Regions from separate parts of the Nocardiopsis sp. TNDT3 genome, predicted to be linked through region 2. Evidence: predicted binding sites of a transcription regulator. Region 2 holds the regulator's gene; the other holds the start of a gene.
The links. The regulator HrcA, encoded in region 2, represses chaperone genes, less so after heat shock. The targets are predictions, from matches to a motif close to TTGGCACTCTCNNNNNGAGAGTGCCAA.
Positions count from the first base shown of each region.

Region 1: groES (co-chaperone GroES) is a predicted target of HrcA. The motif match lies at 2,245-2,271, and genes of this name have one in related genera.

Region 1 is NZ_QPFC01000277.1:570-6,669, reverse strand. It holds gene groL (chaperonin GroEL) at 81-1,691, opposite strand; gene groES (co-chaperone GroES) at 1,807-2,118, opposite strand; gene DQW06_RS07525 (class I SAM-dependent methyltransferase) at 2,381-3,667, shown strand; gene DQW06_RS07520 (hypothetical protein) at 4,356-6,100, shown strand, end outside.
Region 2 is NZ_QPFC01000229.1:279-9,722, reverse strand. It holds gene DQW06_RS06310 (PhoH family protein) at 91-1,200, opposite strand; gene DQW06_RS06305 (histidine triad nucleotide-binding protein) at 1,483-1,833, opposite strand; gene DQW06_RS06300 (SigE family RNA polymerase sigma factor) at 2,159-2,689, shown strand; gene DQW06_RS06295 (hypothetical protein) at 2,686-3,447, shown strand; gene DQW06_RS06290 (16S rRNA (uracil(1498)-N(3))-methyltransferase) at 3,586-4,323, opposite strand; gene dnaJ (molecular chaperone DnaJ) at 4,320-5,459, opposite strand; gene hrcA (heat-inducible transcriptional repressor HrcA) at 5,464-6,477, opposite strand; gene DQW06_RS06275 (DUF3097 domain-containing protein) at 6,659-7,498, shown strand; gene DQW06_RS06270 (DUF4870 domain-containing protein) at 8,678-9,007, shown strand; gene DQW06_RS06265 (DUF4870 domain-containing protein) at 9,055-9,444, shown strand, end outside.

The DNA.
Region 1 (6,100 bases), on a different contig from region 2:
GCCGTGCTCCGGGGTTCCTCGGGTCCGGAAGGCCCGAGGGCCCTGGGACCCGCGGCCCACGGAAGGCCCGGTCGCCGTGCCTAGTGGCTGTGGCCGTGCCCGTCGTCCTCATCGTCCTCGGGCTTGTCCGCCACCAGCACCTCGGTGGTCAGCAGCATGCCCGCGATGGAGGCGGCGTTCTGCACGGCGGAGCGGGACACCTTGACCGGGTCGAGGATGCCCTGCGAGGTCAGGTCGCCGTAGGTGCCGGTCGCGGCGTTGTAGCCGTGGCCGACCTCCAGCTCCGACACGCGGTGGGTGACCACGTAGCCCTCGGCGCCCGCGTTCTCCGCGATCCACCGGGCGGGCTCGACCAGGGCGCGGCGCACGATCGCCACACCGGTGGCCTCGTCGCCCGTCAGGCCGAGGTCGTCCGAGTCCAGCGCCTTGGAAGCGTGCACCAGCGAGGCGCCGCCGCCGGCGACGATGCCCTCCTCGATGGCCGCGCGGGTCGCCGAGATGGCGTCCTCCAGGCGGTGCTTCTTCTCCTTGAGCTCCACCTCGGTGGCGGCGCCCACGCGCAGGACGGAGACACCGCCCGCGAGCTTGGCCAGGCGCTCCTGGAGCTTCTCGCGGTCCCAGTCGGAGTCGCTCGCCTCGATCTCCTTGCGGATCTGGCGGACGCGGTCCTCGACCTCGGACTGCTCCCCGGCGCCGTCCACGATGGTGGTGGCGTCCTTGGTGATCGTGACGCGGCGGGCGCCGCCCAGCGCGTCGAGGTCCACGTTCTCCAGGGTCAGGCCGACCTCCTCGGCGACGACCTGGCCGCCGGTGAGGACCGCGATGTCCTGGAGCATGGCCTTGCGGCGCTCGCCGAAGCCGGGCGCCTTGACGGCGGCGACGTTGAGGGTGCCGCGGATCTTGTTGAGCACCAGGGCGCCCAGGGCGTCACCGTCGATGTCCTCGGCGATGATGAGCAGGGGCTTCTTGCTCTGGACGACCTTCTCCAGCACGGGCAGCAGGTCGTTGAGGCTGCTGATCTTGCCCTGGTTGATCAGGATCAGCGCGTCCTCCAGCACCGCCTCCTGGCGGTCGCCGTCGGTGACGAAGTAGGGCGAGACGTAGCCCTTGTCGAACTGGAGGCCCTCGGTGAAGTCCAGGTCCAGACCGAAGGTCGGGGCCTCCTCCACCGTGATGACGCCGTCCTTGCCGACCTTGTCGAACGCCTCGGCGATCAGGTCGCCGATCTGGGCGTCCTGGGCGGAGTTGGTGGCGACGTAGGCGATGTCCGCGCGCTCCTCGACGGGGCGGGCGCGCTCCAGGAGGATCTCCGACACCTTGGCGGCGGCGGCGTCGATGCCCTTCTTCAGGGACATCGGGGAGGCGCCGGCGGCCACGCTGCGCAGACCCTCGCGGACGAGGGCCTGGGCCAGGACGGTCGCGGTGGTGGTGCCGTCACCGGCCGCGTCGTTGGTCTTGGTGGCGACCTCCTTGACCAGCTGGGCGCCCAGGTTCTCGTAGGGGTCGTCCAGCTCGACCTCACGGGCGACGGTCACGCCGTCGTTCGTGATGGTGGGGGCGCCGAACTTCTTGTCGATGACGACGTTGCGACCGCGCGGGCCGAGCGTCACCTTGACGGCGTTGGCGAGGCGGTCGACGCCCCGTTCGAGGGCGCGACGGGCGTCGTCCTCGAACTCCAGGATCTTCGGCATGTGGGTGCTTCCTCTTCAGGCTGGTCGAAAGAGAGCATCCCGCCCGCCCGGCTGTGCGCCGACCGGTGCGGGATGCGGATGGCTCCGGGCCCGATGGAGCGGGCCCCGCGGAGACCTACTTCTCGACGACAGCGAGAAGGTCGCGGGCGGAGAGCACCAGGTACTCCTCGCCGTCGTACTTGACCTCGGTGCCGCCGTACTTGCTGTACAGGACGACATCGCCGACCTTCACGTCCAGCGGGATGCGGTTCTCGCCCTCGTCGTCCCAGCGGCCCGGGCCCACGGCCAGGACCTCGCCCTCCTGGGGCTTCTCCTTGGCGGTGTCCGGGATGACCAGACCGGAAGCGGTGGTCTGCTCGGCCTCCAGCGTCCGGACCACGACGCGGTCCTCGAGCGGCTTCAGCACGGTCTTGGTGGCGGTCGACACGGTGTGACCTCCCCCTTCAAGGTTTCGGTGTACTGATCTCGGCCCGCACTGGTGCACGGACCGACTGCGAAAAAGGGGCGACCACGGCGGCCTGTCGTCGCGGGTGCCAGACCGGCCTCGTCGCGGTTAGCACTCTACCCCCGAGAGTGCCAGAATGGAAATGTGACCGTGACCCCCGGTCAGGGGACTTCCCCGGGGGCTCCCTCCGGGGCGGGGCCCGGTCGCGTCCGAACACCGCTCCTTCGACGCCCGGGGGGAACCCATGCGCCTGCCCGCCTTCGAGGCCCTGCTCACCGACGCGGGCCGGGAGGTCCTGGCGGGGGTGGACCCGAAGGCCGCCGCCGGGGACCAGCTCGCCGCGGCCTCACTGCTGCGCGGTGATCCGCGCGTGGCGGCCCTCGACCCCGGTCTACCCGTATCCGAGCTGGTAAACGCCGTCCTGACCCAGGTCTCCCTGCGCGAACGCGGGCGGGCCAAGTTCGGCGAACTCGCGCGGCGGATGTTCTTCACGCCCAACGGGCTGGAGCAGTCCACCCGGCGCGTGGTGGCCGACTACCGCGCGGAGCGCATGGCCGGGGCGATCGGCTCGGCCGGGTCGTCGGGGCGGGGCCTGGACGGCGCCGCCGCGGGCGACCTGTGCTGCGGGGTCGGCGCGGACCTGCTGGCCCTGGCCGCGCGCGGCGTTCCGGTCGAGGGCGTGGACGCCGACCCCCTCACGGTCGCGGTGGCCCGCGCCAACATCGGGGCCCTGGGCCTGTCCGGGCTGGCCCGGGTCCGCGAGGGCGACGCCTCCGCGACCGCGCCCGGCCGGTACCCGCTGCTGTTCTGCGACCCCGCCCGGCGGGGCGGGCGCGGCCGGGTGTTCGACCCCTCGGCCTACTCCCCGCCGTGGGACACGGCCGTGGACCTGGCCTCGGGGGCGCAGGCGGCCTGCCTCAAGGCCGCGCCGGGCGTCCCGCACGAGGCGCTGCCCGGGGACGCGGCGGCCGAGTGGATCTCGGTGGACGGGGAGCTGAAGGAGACCGCCCTGTGGTTCGGCGCGCTGGCCGACGGGCCGCGGCGCCGGGCGACGGTGCTGCACGAGCGCGAGGGGCTGCTCGCCCGTGAGGGCGCGGTGGCGCACCTGGACGCCGACCCCGGTCTGGGCCCGGCCCCGGTGGCGTCGGCCCGGCGCTACCTGTACGACCCGGACCCGGCCGTGGTGCGCTCGCACCTGGTGGCGGAGGCGGCGGCGCGGGTGGACGGCGCCCTGCTGGACGAGCGGATCGCGTACTTCACCGCGGACAGCGCTGTGCTCTCGCCGCTGTGGCGGGTGCTGGAGGTGGTGGAAGTGCTGCCGTTCTCGCTGAAGCGGCTGCGCTCGGCGGTGCGCGGCCTCGGGGCGGGGACGGTGACCGTCAAGAAGCGGGGTTCGGCGGTGGACACCGAGAAGCTGCGCCGGGACCTGCGCGCCTCCGGCCCGGAGTCGGTGACGGTCGTGCTCACGCGGATCGGCGAGCGGCCCTTCTGCCTGCTGTGCCGCGAGGTGGGCGACCCGCGGCGGGGTTAGCGGGCCGACCGGTGCGGGCCGACCGGTGCGGGCGGCGGGTTCCGCCACCGGTGCGCGTACGGGGCCGCCTTCACCGGTGCTCCTGCCACCGGCGTCACCGTCGGCGTCGATGGTGACGCCGGTGGGGGACCGTTCGCGAGGAGCGCGTGCCGGTGTCCACAGGCCCGACGGGGGCTGGCGGGCGGTGGAGGCGTCGGCCTAGGCTGGATTCGGGGGCGCCACGCGTCGCCGTCGGGTGAGTGCGCCGCCCCCGTGTTCGAGTGTCCCCCTCCCCGCGACCGGCCCGCAAGGACACGTTCCCACCTGTGGACAACCGTGGACGAGGTGGCTGGAGTGCACCCTGGGGCCGCGGATCACGACATCGGGCCAGATCGTTACCTTCCCCACCCAGATCTTTGGCGGTCCCCTGGGGGAGGAGCGGCGCGTGTCGTTAAACTGGCGGCGCGAATTCTTTCCCTTCTCATGGATTCACCCGGAAGGCCGTGATCGTTGACCCGCCCCCGCGGTTCAGCAGAAGAACAGGCCTTGCCTCGCGTGTATACGCTCAGTCACACTCCAGTCACGATGAGGCCGTACTGGTGCAAAAACACCGCCCACCCGGGGACCATCGAGAACCCGAGCCGTCCGGAACCCACCGTCCACTCCCCCGGACGGGTACGGGAGCGCCAGAAAAATAAGGAGCACCTCGGTGGAACAGACCAATCACAACTTCCTCAACGGAGGAGGTCAGGCGGGGATCTCCGACCGCATGCGTGACCTGCTCTCCCAGGCCGCCCAGGAGCACGTCTCCGAGCAGAAGTCGCAGGGCGCCGTCAGCGAGGAGATGCGCCAGCGCCTGGAGGGCATGGAGTGGCTGCTCCGCGAGCTGCGCGAGCGCGAGCTCACCGCCCTCACCGAGTCGGTCGCCACGGTCAACGGCCGCGTCGACGAGTTCCTCGCCCGGCCGCCGGAGTGGGCGGAGACCCTCGCCGAGCACATCGAGGTCGTCGCCCAGCAGGTCAAGCCCCTCTCGGACCTGCCCCCCCTGCGCGCGGACACCCACCGCATCGCCGGTCACCTGGACACCGCGCTCACCCGCCTCCAGCGGATGGCGGAGACGGGCAACCGCACCTCCGAGCAGGTCAACGAGCTGGGCGAGCGCCTGACGGGGCTGGACGAGAGCCTCGACACCCGTCTGAACGGACTCGGAGAGACCCTCGGCGCCCGCCTGGACGGGCTGAGCGAGACCTTCGGCGCCCGCCTGGACGCGCTCGACACCGCGCTGGCCTCCCTGACCGCCAGGACCGAGGCCGTGCAGGCGTCGCTGTCCGCGCTCTCGGAGTCGGCGGAGAGCCGCCACGAGGCCCTCACCGCCGCGGTCGGCGAGAGCCGCACCGAACTGGCCGAGGCGCTCGCCGGCGGGCGGACCGAGATCTCCGAGGCCCTGGCCGAGGGCCGCACCGAGCTGGCAGAGGCCGTGGCCGCGAGCCGCGAGAGCCTCACCGCCGTCGTCAACGAGAGCCGCGAGAGCCTCACCGCCGTCGTGAGCGAGAGCCGCGAGGCCCTGGCTGCGGCCGACGCCCGGCTGGGCGAGACCGTCGAGGCCAAGGCCGAGGAGGCCGCCGCCAGGGCGGAGCAGGCCAACGGCGAGCTGCGCACGCTCGTGGAGGAGCGCACCGAGCGTCTGCGCACCTCGATGGAGGAGCGCACCGCCGAGCAGCACGAGACGCTGCTGTCGCGCCTTCAGGAGAACACCGGCGAGCTGGGCGAGCGCACCGCCGCCCTGACCGAGGAGCTGGGCGCCCTGTCCACCTCCTCCGCCGAGCGCCACGAATCCCTCGCCGCCAAGCTGGCCGAGAGCGTCGGCTACCTCAGCACCCAGGCCGAGGAGAACAACGCCGAGACGACCGCCGCGGTCGCCGACGTCACCGGCGCGCTCGCCAAGCTCCGCGAGGACCACGAGTCGTCGCTCACCGAGCTGCGCACCCACCTGCGCCAGCGCCTGGCCGAGCTCAACGAGCAGATGGAGCTGGGCCGCACCGAGACCCGGGAGCAGGCCGAGGCCGCCTCCGAGCGCCTGCGCGAGGCGGTGACCGAGCGCACCGACGCCCTGGGCGCCCGGATCGCCGAGGACGCCGAGCGCGTCACCTCCGACTTCGCCGAGCTGCGGACGTTCGTCCAGGAGAACAGCGACCGGCTCGCCACCGAGTCCGAGGAGCGTTCGCGGACGCTGACCGAGTCGCTCACCGAGCGGGTGGAGGCGCACCGGACGGCGCTGGACGAGCGTCTGGAGCGCCAGCGCGAGGCCCTGACCGGCAAGGTCGACACCCACCTGGCGCAGATCACCGGCAAGGTGGACCACGAGCTGGGCCGCCTCACCGACCGCTTCGACACCTTCGAGGGACACTTCGAGGGAAGCTTCGAGGGGGTCGAGGGCAAGCTCGACCGCATCGA
Region 2 (9,444 bases):
GCCTGCGGCGGGCCCACCGGTTCGAACGCCGTGGGGTCGTGTTCCTCGGGCCGTGTCGGGTCCGAAGGCCCTCGGCGGAACACCCCTGTCTCAGTCTGCCTGTTCCCCGTCGCCGGCGCTCCCCGGCTCCGCCGGGGTGTCGGGGGCGACGCGGCGCGCGGACCCGCGGCGGGAGCGGCCGCCCCCGGCGGACCCCCTGCCGTCCCGGGCGTCGCCCTGGGCGGCGTCGTAGCGCCCGTAGGCGTCCACGATCTTGCCGACCAGCTTGTGCCGGACGACGTCCTCACTGCTCAGGCGGCAGAAGGCGATGTCGTCGATGTCACTCAGGATGGACTCGATGGTGCGCAGACCGCTGGTCTGCCCGCCGGGCAGGTCGACCTGGGTCACGTCACCGGTGACCACGATCTTGGAGCCGAACCCGAGCCTGGTGAGGAACATCTTCATCTGCTCGGGCGAGGTGTTCTGGGCCTCGTCCAGGATGATGAAGGAGTCGTTCAGGGTACGGCCGCGCATGTACGCCAGCGGCGCGACCTCGATGGTCCCCGCCGCCATGAGCTTGGGGATGGAGTCGGGGTCGAGCATGTCGTGCAGGGCGTCGTAGAGCGGGCGCAGGTAGGGGTCGATCTTGTCGTAGAGGGTGCCGGGCAGGAAGCCCAGCCGCTCACCGGCCTCCACCGCGGGGCGGGTGAGGATGATCCGGTTGACTTCCTTGTCCTGGAGCGCCTTGACCGCCTTGGCCATGGCCAGGTACGTCTTGCCGGTACCGGCGGGGCCGATGCCGAACACCACCGTGCGCTGGTCGATGGTGTCGACGTAGCGCTTCTGGTTGAGCGTCTTGGGACGGATGGTCTTGCCGCGGTTGGACAGGATGTTGGTGGTCAGCACGTCCGCGGGGCGCTCGGCACCGGGCGAGCGCAGCATGTGGACCATGCGTTCGATGGTGTCGGGGGTGACGTGGGTGCCGCTCTTGGCGAGTTCGATCAGCTCCTCGACGAGGCGGACCACGACGGCGGTCTCCTCCGGGGAGCCGCTGATGGTGAACTCGTTGCCGCGCACGTGGATGTCGCTGTCGAAGGCCCGCTCCAACGCCCTGAGGAGTTCGTCCCTGGAGCCCAGCAGGCTGACCATCGTGTGCTCGTCGGGCACCACGACCTTGACCTGGGTGTCCCGTGGCGGGTGCGTGTGCGTTGTCTCGGACATGGTGAGGCCGTGCGGCCGCTGTCCCTACCCTTCGGTCGGGCGCCTTCCCGACCCCTGCGGGAGGCGCACCTGGTGGACGGTCCCGGCGCCGCGGACGGCGCCCGGTCGGAGCTTGCGCGCCGGTGTTCCCCATGGTCACACCGAACCCTCGAAGCCCACAGCGACGAGTCTACCAAGGCGCCTCCGCCCGACTCGATCCGTTATTTCCGCCTGTGGACAACGTGCGGGAGGAGTGGGGTCGGGGGCGTCGGCGTCCGCGCGCGGGACCGGTTCGCGCGCCTCCTACCCGGGGGGCCAGTTGAGCCCGCGGCCGCCGAGCAGGTGCCCGTGGAGGTGGAAGACCGTCTGCCCGGCGCCGCTGCCGGTGTTGAACACCAGCCGGTAGCCCTGGTCGGCGACGCCCTCGTCCACGGCCACCTCGTGCGCCACCCGGACGACCTCGTCGAGCAGGCCGGTGTCCGCCGCCGCGGCCTCGGCGGCGTTGGGGTGGTGCTCGCGCGGGATGACCAGCACGTGCGTGGGCGCCTGGGGGTTGATGTCGCGGAAGGCGACCGCGCGCTCGCTCTCGCGCACGATCTCGGCGGGCACCTCCCCCTTCACGATCTTGCAGAAAAGACAGTCGTCCTGGGCCATCGCTCACCTTTTTTTGCGTCTGCGCGACCGCCGAAAGGGCCGCCGTATCGGGTTCGTCCGGGACCATGATGCCGCAGGTCGCCGTCGGGCGGGCCCGCGGCGGAGGGCTTGGGAGGCACTGTGGGCGAGCGGATTCGGCGACGCCCGGCGCCCCGGGCGCGATAGGCTTTCCACCCGTGCGCGTCAGGTCGTCGGCTCCGTCCGGCCCCGGCCATATTCCCGCGTGTTCGGATTGAAACGCACGTCTACCTGGAAAAGAAGAGGTATGCCCTTTCGTAAACCCCGCGACAAGGGTGTGCGTCGAACTGATGTGACGACAGAAACCATGGTGGCCGGTGCCACCACGGCACCGCTCTCGGTGGAGTGGGACGCCGACCACGCCGTGACGGAGCTCTACCGGGAGCACTACCGTCCGCTCGTTCGGCTCGCCGCCCTGCTGGTCCGCGACCACGCGACCGCGGAAGAGGTCGTCCAGGACTCGTTCGTCGCCATGCACGGAGCGTGGCGCCGCCTGCGCGACCCGAACAAGGCCCTGTCCTACCTGCGCCAGGCCGTGGTGAACAAGGCCCGGTCCGTACTCCGCCACAGGGCGGTCGTGGAGAAGCACGCGCCCAAGGCCCTGCCCGACGCCCCCAGCGCGGAACACGGCGCGCTGAGCCTGTTGGAGCGCGAAGCCGTCATCCGCGCCCTGCGCAAACTACCCACCCGTCAGCGAGAGGCCATCGTGCTCCGGTACTACGGCGACCTGTCCGAGGCACAGATCGCGGACGCCATGGGGATCAGCCGGGGCGCGGTGAAGAGCCACACGTCCCGCGGTATCTCCGCGCTCCGCTCTGTTCTGGAGCAAACGACATGACCAGCCCCACGAACCCCACGAACGATCCGTTCGAGGAGCAGCTGCGCCACCTGCTCAAGGCCGAGGCCGACACGGTCACGACCTCTCCCGAGGCGTTGAACCTGATCCGTGAGCGCACTGAGCGCAGCCGCGGTTCGGCCTGGTTCGGTATGCCCTGGCTACGTCCGGCGGTGGCGGTGGCGGGAGCCGCCCTGATCGCCGGGTCCGTGGTCATCTCCAGCCCCCAGGTCCGCGACCACGTGCTGGAGATCGTCCCCGCGGGCGCCGACCGCGAGGGCGCGCCCGCCGAGGAGGAGGGCGAGGGCGGCGGTGTGATCGCTCCGGACCCCTCCACCGGCTCCGTGGACGGCACCACCCAGCAGGAGGAGGAGCCGCCGCGCGACCCGGCCTCCTCCCCCACCCCGGAGGACGACGAGCAGGAGCCCGCTCCCTCCGAGGAGGGCGTCACGGCCGCCACCACGTGTCCGACGCCCGAGGAGCCCGCCTCCCCGGCCCCGTCCAGCTCCGAGGGGGAGAAGGGCGAGAAGGCCGCCTCCGAGGAGGAGTGCGAGCCCAGCGACGAGCCGAGCAGCGGCACCGGCGACGGGTCCACCGGCGAGGAGGGCGGCGGCGACGGCGGCGGAACCGGTGGTGAGGAGCCGTCCGGCGGCGACGGCACCGGCGGCGAGGGCGGCGGGACCGGAGGCGACGGAACCGGCACGGGCGGCACCGGCACCACCGGAGGCGACAACGGCGCCAAGACGGCTCCCAGCAGCTGACACGCCCCTCACGGAGGGTCCGTCCCCGTACACGCCGGGGCCGGTCCCGCGCAGGAGTCACCCGCTGGACACAGACACACGGGGGGCGCCCGGACGCGTTCGGGCGCCTCCCGTGTGTTCAGCGTCGGTCCGTGCGCCCTACCAGCGGCCGGTGCGGGCCTGGAGCACCGACAGGGCGGCGACCCCGGCGGTGGAGGTGCGCAGCACGCTCGGCCCCAGCAGCGCCCGGACCGCGCCCGCGGCGTCGAACGCCTCCAGCTCGGCGTCGGAGAAGCCGCCCTCGGGACCGACCACCACGACGACGTCGGCGTCCTGTCCGACAGGCGGTTCCAGCTGTGACAGGCGGCTGGCGCCGTCCTCGTGCAGCACGACGCCCAGGTCCGCCCCCGCCAGCAGTTCGACCACGGCGGTGCGGTCGGCGAGGTCGGCCACCTCGGGCAGCCGCGCACGCCGGGCCTGCTTGGCCGCCTCGCGGGCGGTCGCACGCCACTTGGCCAGCGCCTTGGCGGCGCGGTCGCCCTTCCAGCGGGTGACGCAGCGCTCCGCCGCCCAGGGCACGACCGCGTCCGCTCCGGCCTCGGTCATCATCTCCACGGCCAGTTCGCCCCGGTCGCCCTTGGGCAGTGCCTGGACCACGGTCAGGCGGGGGCGGGGCGCCGGTTCCTCCCGGCGCTCCACCACCGCGCAGACGATGTGGTCCCCGCCCACGGCGGTCACCGTGCAGCGGGCGCGCAGACCGCGTCCGTCGGAGAGGTCGACGGTCTCGCCCTCCCGGATGCGGCGCACCACGGCGGCGTGGCGGCCCTCGGCGCCGTCCACCGTCACCCGGTCGGCCGCCAGGTCGGCGGCCTCGACCAGGAAGACCGGCGGCGTCACTTGGCGCCGAAGGCGTCGCGGATCTTGGAGAAGAACCCGCCGTGTCCGGGACTGAAGCGTCCCGGGGTCTGGTCCTCGCCGCGCAGTTCGGCGAACTTGCGCAGGAGGGCCTCCTGCTCCTCGTCCAGCCTGCTCGGGGTCTCCACGTCGACGCGGATGCGCAGGTCGCCCCGGCCGCCGCCGTCGAGGTGGCTGACGCCCTTGTTGGGGAGGGTGATGACGTGGCCGGAGTTGGTGCCCGGGCGCAGGTCGATGTTCTCGGTGCCGTCGAGGGTGTCGAAGGCGAAGGAGGCGCCCAGCGCGGCGGCCGTCATGGGGACGGTCACCGTGCAGTGCAGGTCGTCGCCGCGGCGTTCGAAGGTGGGGTGCGGGCGCTGGATGATCTCCAGGATGATGTCGCCGCGCGGTCCGCCGTTGGGGCCGACCTCGCCCTCCCCGGCGAGCTGGATGCGGGTGCCGTCGTCGACGCCCGCGGGGATCTTGACGGTGCGGGTGACCTTCTCGCGCACCCGGCCCTCGCCCGCGCAGTCGCCGCAGGGGTTGGTGATGACCGAGCCCTGGCCCGAGCACTGGGGGCAGGGGCGGGAGGTCATGACCTGGCCGAGGAAGGACCGCGTGACCTGGGAGACCTCGCCCTGTCCGTGGCACATCTCACAGGTGGTGCGGTGCGAACCGGCCGCCGTCCCCTCGCCCTGGCAGGTCTCGCACAGGATGGCGGTGGGGAAGGTGATCTCCTTGCTGACCCCGAACGCGGTCTCCACCAGGTCGAGTTCGACGCGGATCTTGATGCTGCGCCCGCGGCGGACCCGTTCCCGGGGGCCGCGCCCGCCGGGCTGGCCGCCGCCGAAGAAGGCGTTCATGATGTCGTCGAAGGCGAACCCGCCCGCGCCGCCGAAGCCCCCGGCCCCGCCGCCGCCGGGCGCGTAGGGGTCCTGGCCCATGTCGAACATCCGGCGCTTGTTCTCGTCGGAGAGGACCTCGTAGGCCTGGGTCACCTCCTTGAAGCGCTCCTGGGTTGCGGGGTCCGGATTGATGTCCGGGTGGAGTTCGCGCGCGAGCCGCCGGTAGGCCTTCTTGATCTCGTCCTTGGACGCGTCGCGACGCACTCCGAGAACCTGGTAATAGTCTCTGGCCACTGGGTTACTGTCCTGCCAAAATCTGTCCGACATAGCGAGCCACGGCGCGTACTGCTCCCATCGTCCCCGGATAGTCCATCCGGGTGGGTCCCACCACACCGATCTTGGCGAGCGACTGGTTTCCCACACCGTAGTCCGCCGACACGATGGAGGTGGACCTCAGGCCCTCGTGGAAGTTCTCCGCGCCGATGCGCACCGTGAGCATCGACGGGTCCTTGGCCTCTCCCAGCAAACGGATGAGGACCATGTTCTCTTCCAGTGCCTCCAGGACGTCCCTGAGGCTGGCGGCGAAGTCGACGGCGGCGAGGTTGGCCGTCCCCGCGAGGACGATCTTCTCCTCGTGCCGCTCGACGAGGCTCTCCAGCAGGACGGAGAGGACCGACACCGCCATCTGGCGGTGTTCGGGCGCCACCTGCGGAGGCAGGTCCTCCACCGCGTCGGGCACGTCGCCGAGGTGGCGTCCGGCGATGGCCCGGTTCAACATCGCGCGCAGGTCGTTGACGGCGGCCTCGTGGACCTCTCCCAGGCCGTCGATGACGCGCTGCTCGACCCGGCCCGTGTTGGTGATCACGACCATCATGATCCGCTGACCCCCGAGGGGGACCAGTTCCACGTGCTGCACCGACGAGCGGGTCAGCGACGGGTACTGGACGATCGCGACCTGGCGGGTGAGCTGCGCGAGGAGCCGCACGGTCCGGGCGACGATCTCGTCGAGGTCCACGGCGCCGGTGAGGAAGGACTCGATGGCGCGCCGCTCCGCGCTGGAGAGCGGTTTGACCGAGGAGAGCCGGTCGACGAAGAGCCGGTACCCCTTGTCCGTGGGAACGCGTCCGGCACTGGTGTGCGGCTGCGCGATGTAGCCGTCCTCCTCGAGGGCGACCATGTCGTTGCGGATGGTCGCCGGGGAGACTCCGAGCCGGTGCCGGTCGGCCAGGGCCTTGGAACCCACGGGCTCGTTGGTGTTGACGAAGTCCTCGACGACGGCACGCAGGACCGCGAGCTTGCGCTCATCCAGCACTCGCCACCTCCTGGCACTCCATGGTCCTCAGTGCTAAGTCTACGCCCGGCCGCAAACCCTGACGGTTACCCGCGGGTGGTGAAGCCGCGGCGCGGCCGTGCCGCCCCTGCTCCCGCCGGGCACGCGGCACGCGCCGCGGCCGACGGGGCGCCGGCGCGCGCCACCAGTAGACTGCACGACCGTGGCTACCAAGGGAACCGGCCGTTACGGCCGCGACGTGCTCGCCGGGGACTGGCGCCGCCCGAAGAAGAAGGCGGTCCGCGAGGTGCCCCTGGAAAGGGAACTGGTCGTGGAGGACGCCGAGGAGGCGTTCTGCGGGGCGGTGATGGCCTGGGACAAGGCCACCGTCACGCTGGAGGACCGGCACGGCCGCCGCCGCGTGTTCGACCTCGCCCCCGCCGCGTTCCTGGTCGACGGCGAGCCGGTGACCCTCGTGCGCCCCTCCGCCGCTCCACGGGGGCCGCTGCGCAGCGCCTCCGGGTCGGTGGCGGTACCGGGCGCGCGGGCGCGCACGGCCCGGGAGAGCCGGATCTACGTGGAGGGCGTCCACGACGCCGAACTGGTGGAGAAGGTCTGGGGCCACGACCTGCGCGTGGAGGGGGTGGCCGTCGAGTTCCTGGAGGGGGTCGACGACCTGCCCTCGATCGTGGCGGAGTTCTCACCCGGGCCCGGCAGGAGGCTGGGCGTCCTGGTGGACCACCTGGTGCCGGGGTCCAAGGAGACGCGGATCGCCGAGCGGGTGCGCGGCGAGCACGTGCTGGTGGCCGGGCACCCCTACGTCGACGTCTGGCAGGCGGTGCGGCCGGGTTCCGTGGGGATCGGGGCATGGCCCGAGGTGCCGCGCGGCGTGCCCTGGAAGGAGGGGGTCGTGAGCGCCCTGGGCTGGCGGATGGAGACGGGAGAGGCGTGGCGCCGGATCCTGGGGTCGGTCCGTACCTATGCTGATCTGGAGCCGGCTCTGCTCGGCCGGGTGGAGGAGCTGATCGACTTCGTCACCGGGCCGCACCCGGACGCTCCCTAGCGAGCGCTGCGCGCGGGAGGAGCGGTAGGACCTAGGATTTGACCTGGGCGAGGCGCCGGTCCCCGTGTCCGGTGCCGAGGTCGCCCGCCTCCGGCCCGCGCGGTCGTCGGTACAGCACGGTAGTACAGAACCTCCCTCTCATCAGCGGAGCCAAGGAAGAGCATGAGCCAGACCCCGACGAACCCCCCGCCCCCGGAGGATCCCCACCGGGGACAGCAGCCGGAGCACGGGCAGGACGGTCAGCAGGAGTACGGACAGCGGCCCCCGCAGCCGGAACCCGGCCAGCAGCCCTCCTACGGGCAGCCGTCCGGGGCGCAGCCGCCCTACGCTCCGCAGCCCGACCAGGACCACGGCCAGCCGCCCTCGGGTGCGCAGTCCCCGTACGCCCCGCAGCCCGACCAGGGCTACCAGGGCTACCAGGGCTACGGCCAGACCCCGGGGGCGCAGCCCGACTTCGCACCGCCCCCCGGCGCCCCGTCGCCGTACGCGCCCCAGCCCGGTCAGGGCCAGCCCGCCTACGGTCAGTCCTCGGGCGCGCAGTCGCCGTACGCCCCGCAGTTCGAGCAGGGGCAGCAGGGCTACGGCCAGGCCTCGGGGGCCCAGCCGGGTTACGGGCAGCCCTCCGGCGCCCAGCCCGGGTACGGCCAGGCCCCTGGAGCCCAGCCCGGCTACGCCCCGCAGCCCGAATACGGTCAGCAGCCCTACGGCCAGCCCCAGCAGGGCGAGTACGGCCAGCCCCCGGCCGGACAGCAGCAGCCCGGTTTCGCACCGCCGGAAGGCGCCCCCGAGCAGCCCGGCTACGGGCAGCAGGCGGCCTACGGCCAGACCCCGGGGGCGCAGCCCGCCTACGGCCAGCCCTCCGGCGCGCAGTCCCCGTACGCCCCGCAGCCCGACCAGGGACAGCAGGGCTACGCCCAGGCGCCGGGAGCCCAGCCCTCCGGCGCCCAGCCCGGCTACGCCCCGCAGCCCGAGTACGGTCAGCAGCCCTACGGCCAGCCCCAGCAGCCCCAGCAGCCCCAGCAGGGCGAGTACGGCCAGCCCCAGCAGGGCGTCTACGGCCAGCCCGCCCCGGGCCAGCAGCAGCCCTACCCGGGCGCCCCCGCGGCGTACGGGCAGCCGGGCGTTCCTGGCCAGCCCCAGCAGGGCGCGCCGGGCGGCGACAACAGCACGCTCGTGGCCATGCTCGCCCACCTGTCGGGCTTCGTGATCGCCTGCCTGGGTTGGATTCCGCCTCTGGCCGTCTACTTCGCCAAGCGCAACCAGTCGCCGTTCGTCCGCCACCACGCGGCCGAGGCGGCCAACTTCCAGCTCACCCTGCTGATCCCCTACCTCTTCGCGTGGGTGGCCTTCATCGGCCTGGGTATCTTCTTCCCGGAGCTGTCCTGGATCGGATCCCTCCTGGTCGCCCTGATCTGGATCGTCGCTATCGTGTTCGGCGTCCTGGGCGCCAACGGCGCCAACAAGGGGACGTGGTACCGCTACCCGGTGAGCATCCGCCTGTTGAAGTGATCCGCTCCCGCACGCAGTCCGAGCGCATCCGCACGAAGGAACCCAACATGTCCTATCCCAGCAACCCTCCCGAGGGCCCCTACGGTCAGGGCCAGCAGCCCGGCCAGGACTCCGGCGGCTACCCCTCCCAGCACGGTTACCCCACCGGTGGCCAGCCCGGCTACCAGCAGGGCGGCTACCCGCCCCCGCCCGGCCAGCCCGGGTACGAGCAGACCGGCGGATATCCGAACCAGCCCGGTGGCTACCCCGGCCAGCCCGGGTACGAGCAGACCGGCGGCTACCAGTCCCACTACCAGCAGGGCGGTTACGGCCAGCCCCCGCACGGCGCCTACGGCCCCTCCTCGGCCACGACCGGCCAGCCCAGTCCGGACGAGCGCCAGATGGCGATGTTCGCCCACGTGGGCGGCGGCGTCATCGGCTGGCTCGTGCCGCTGATC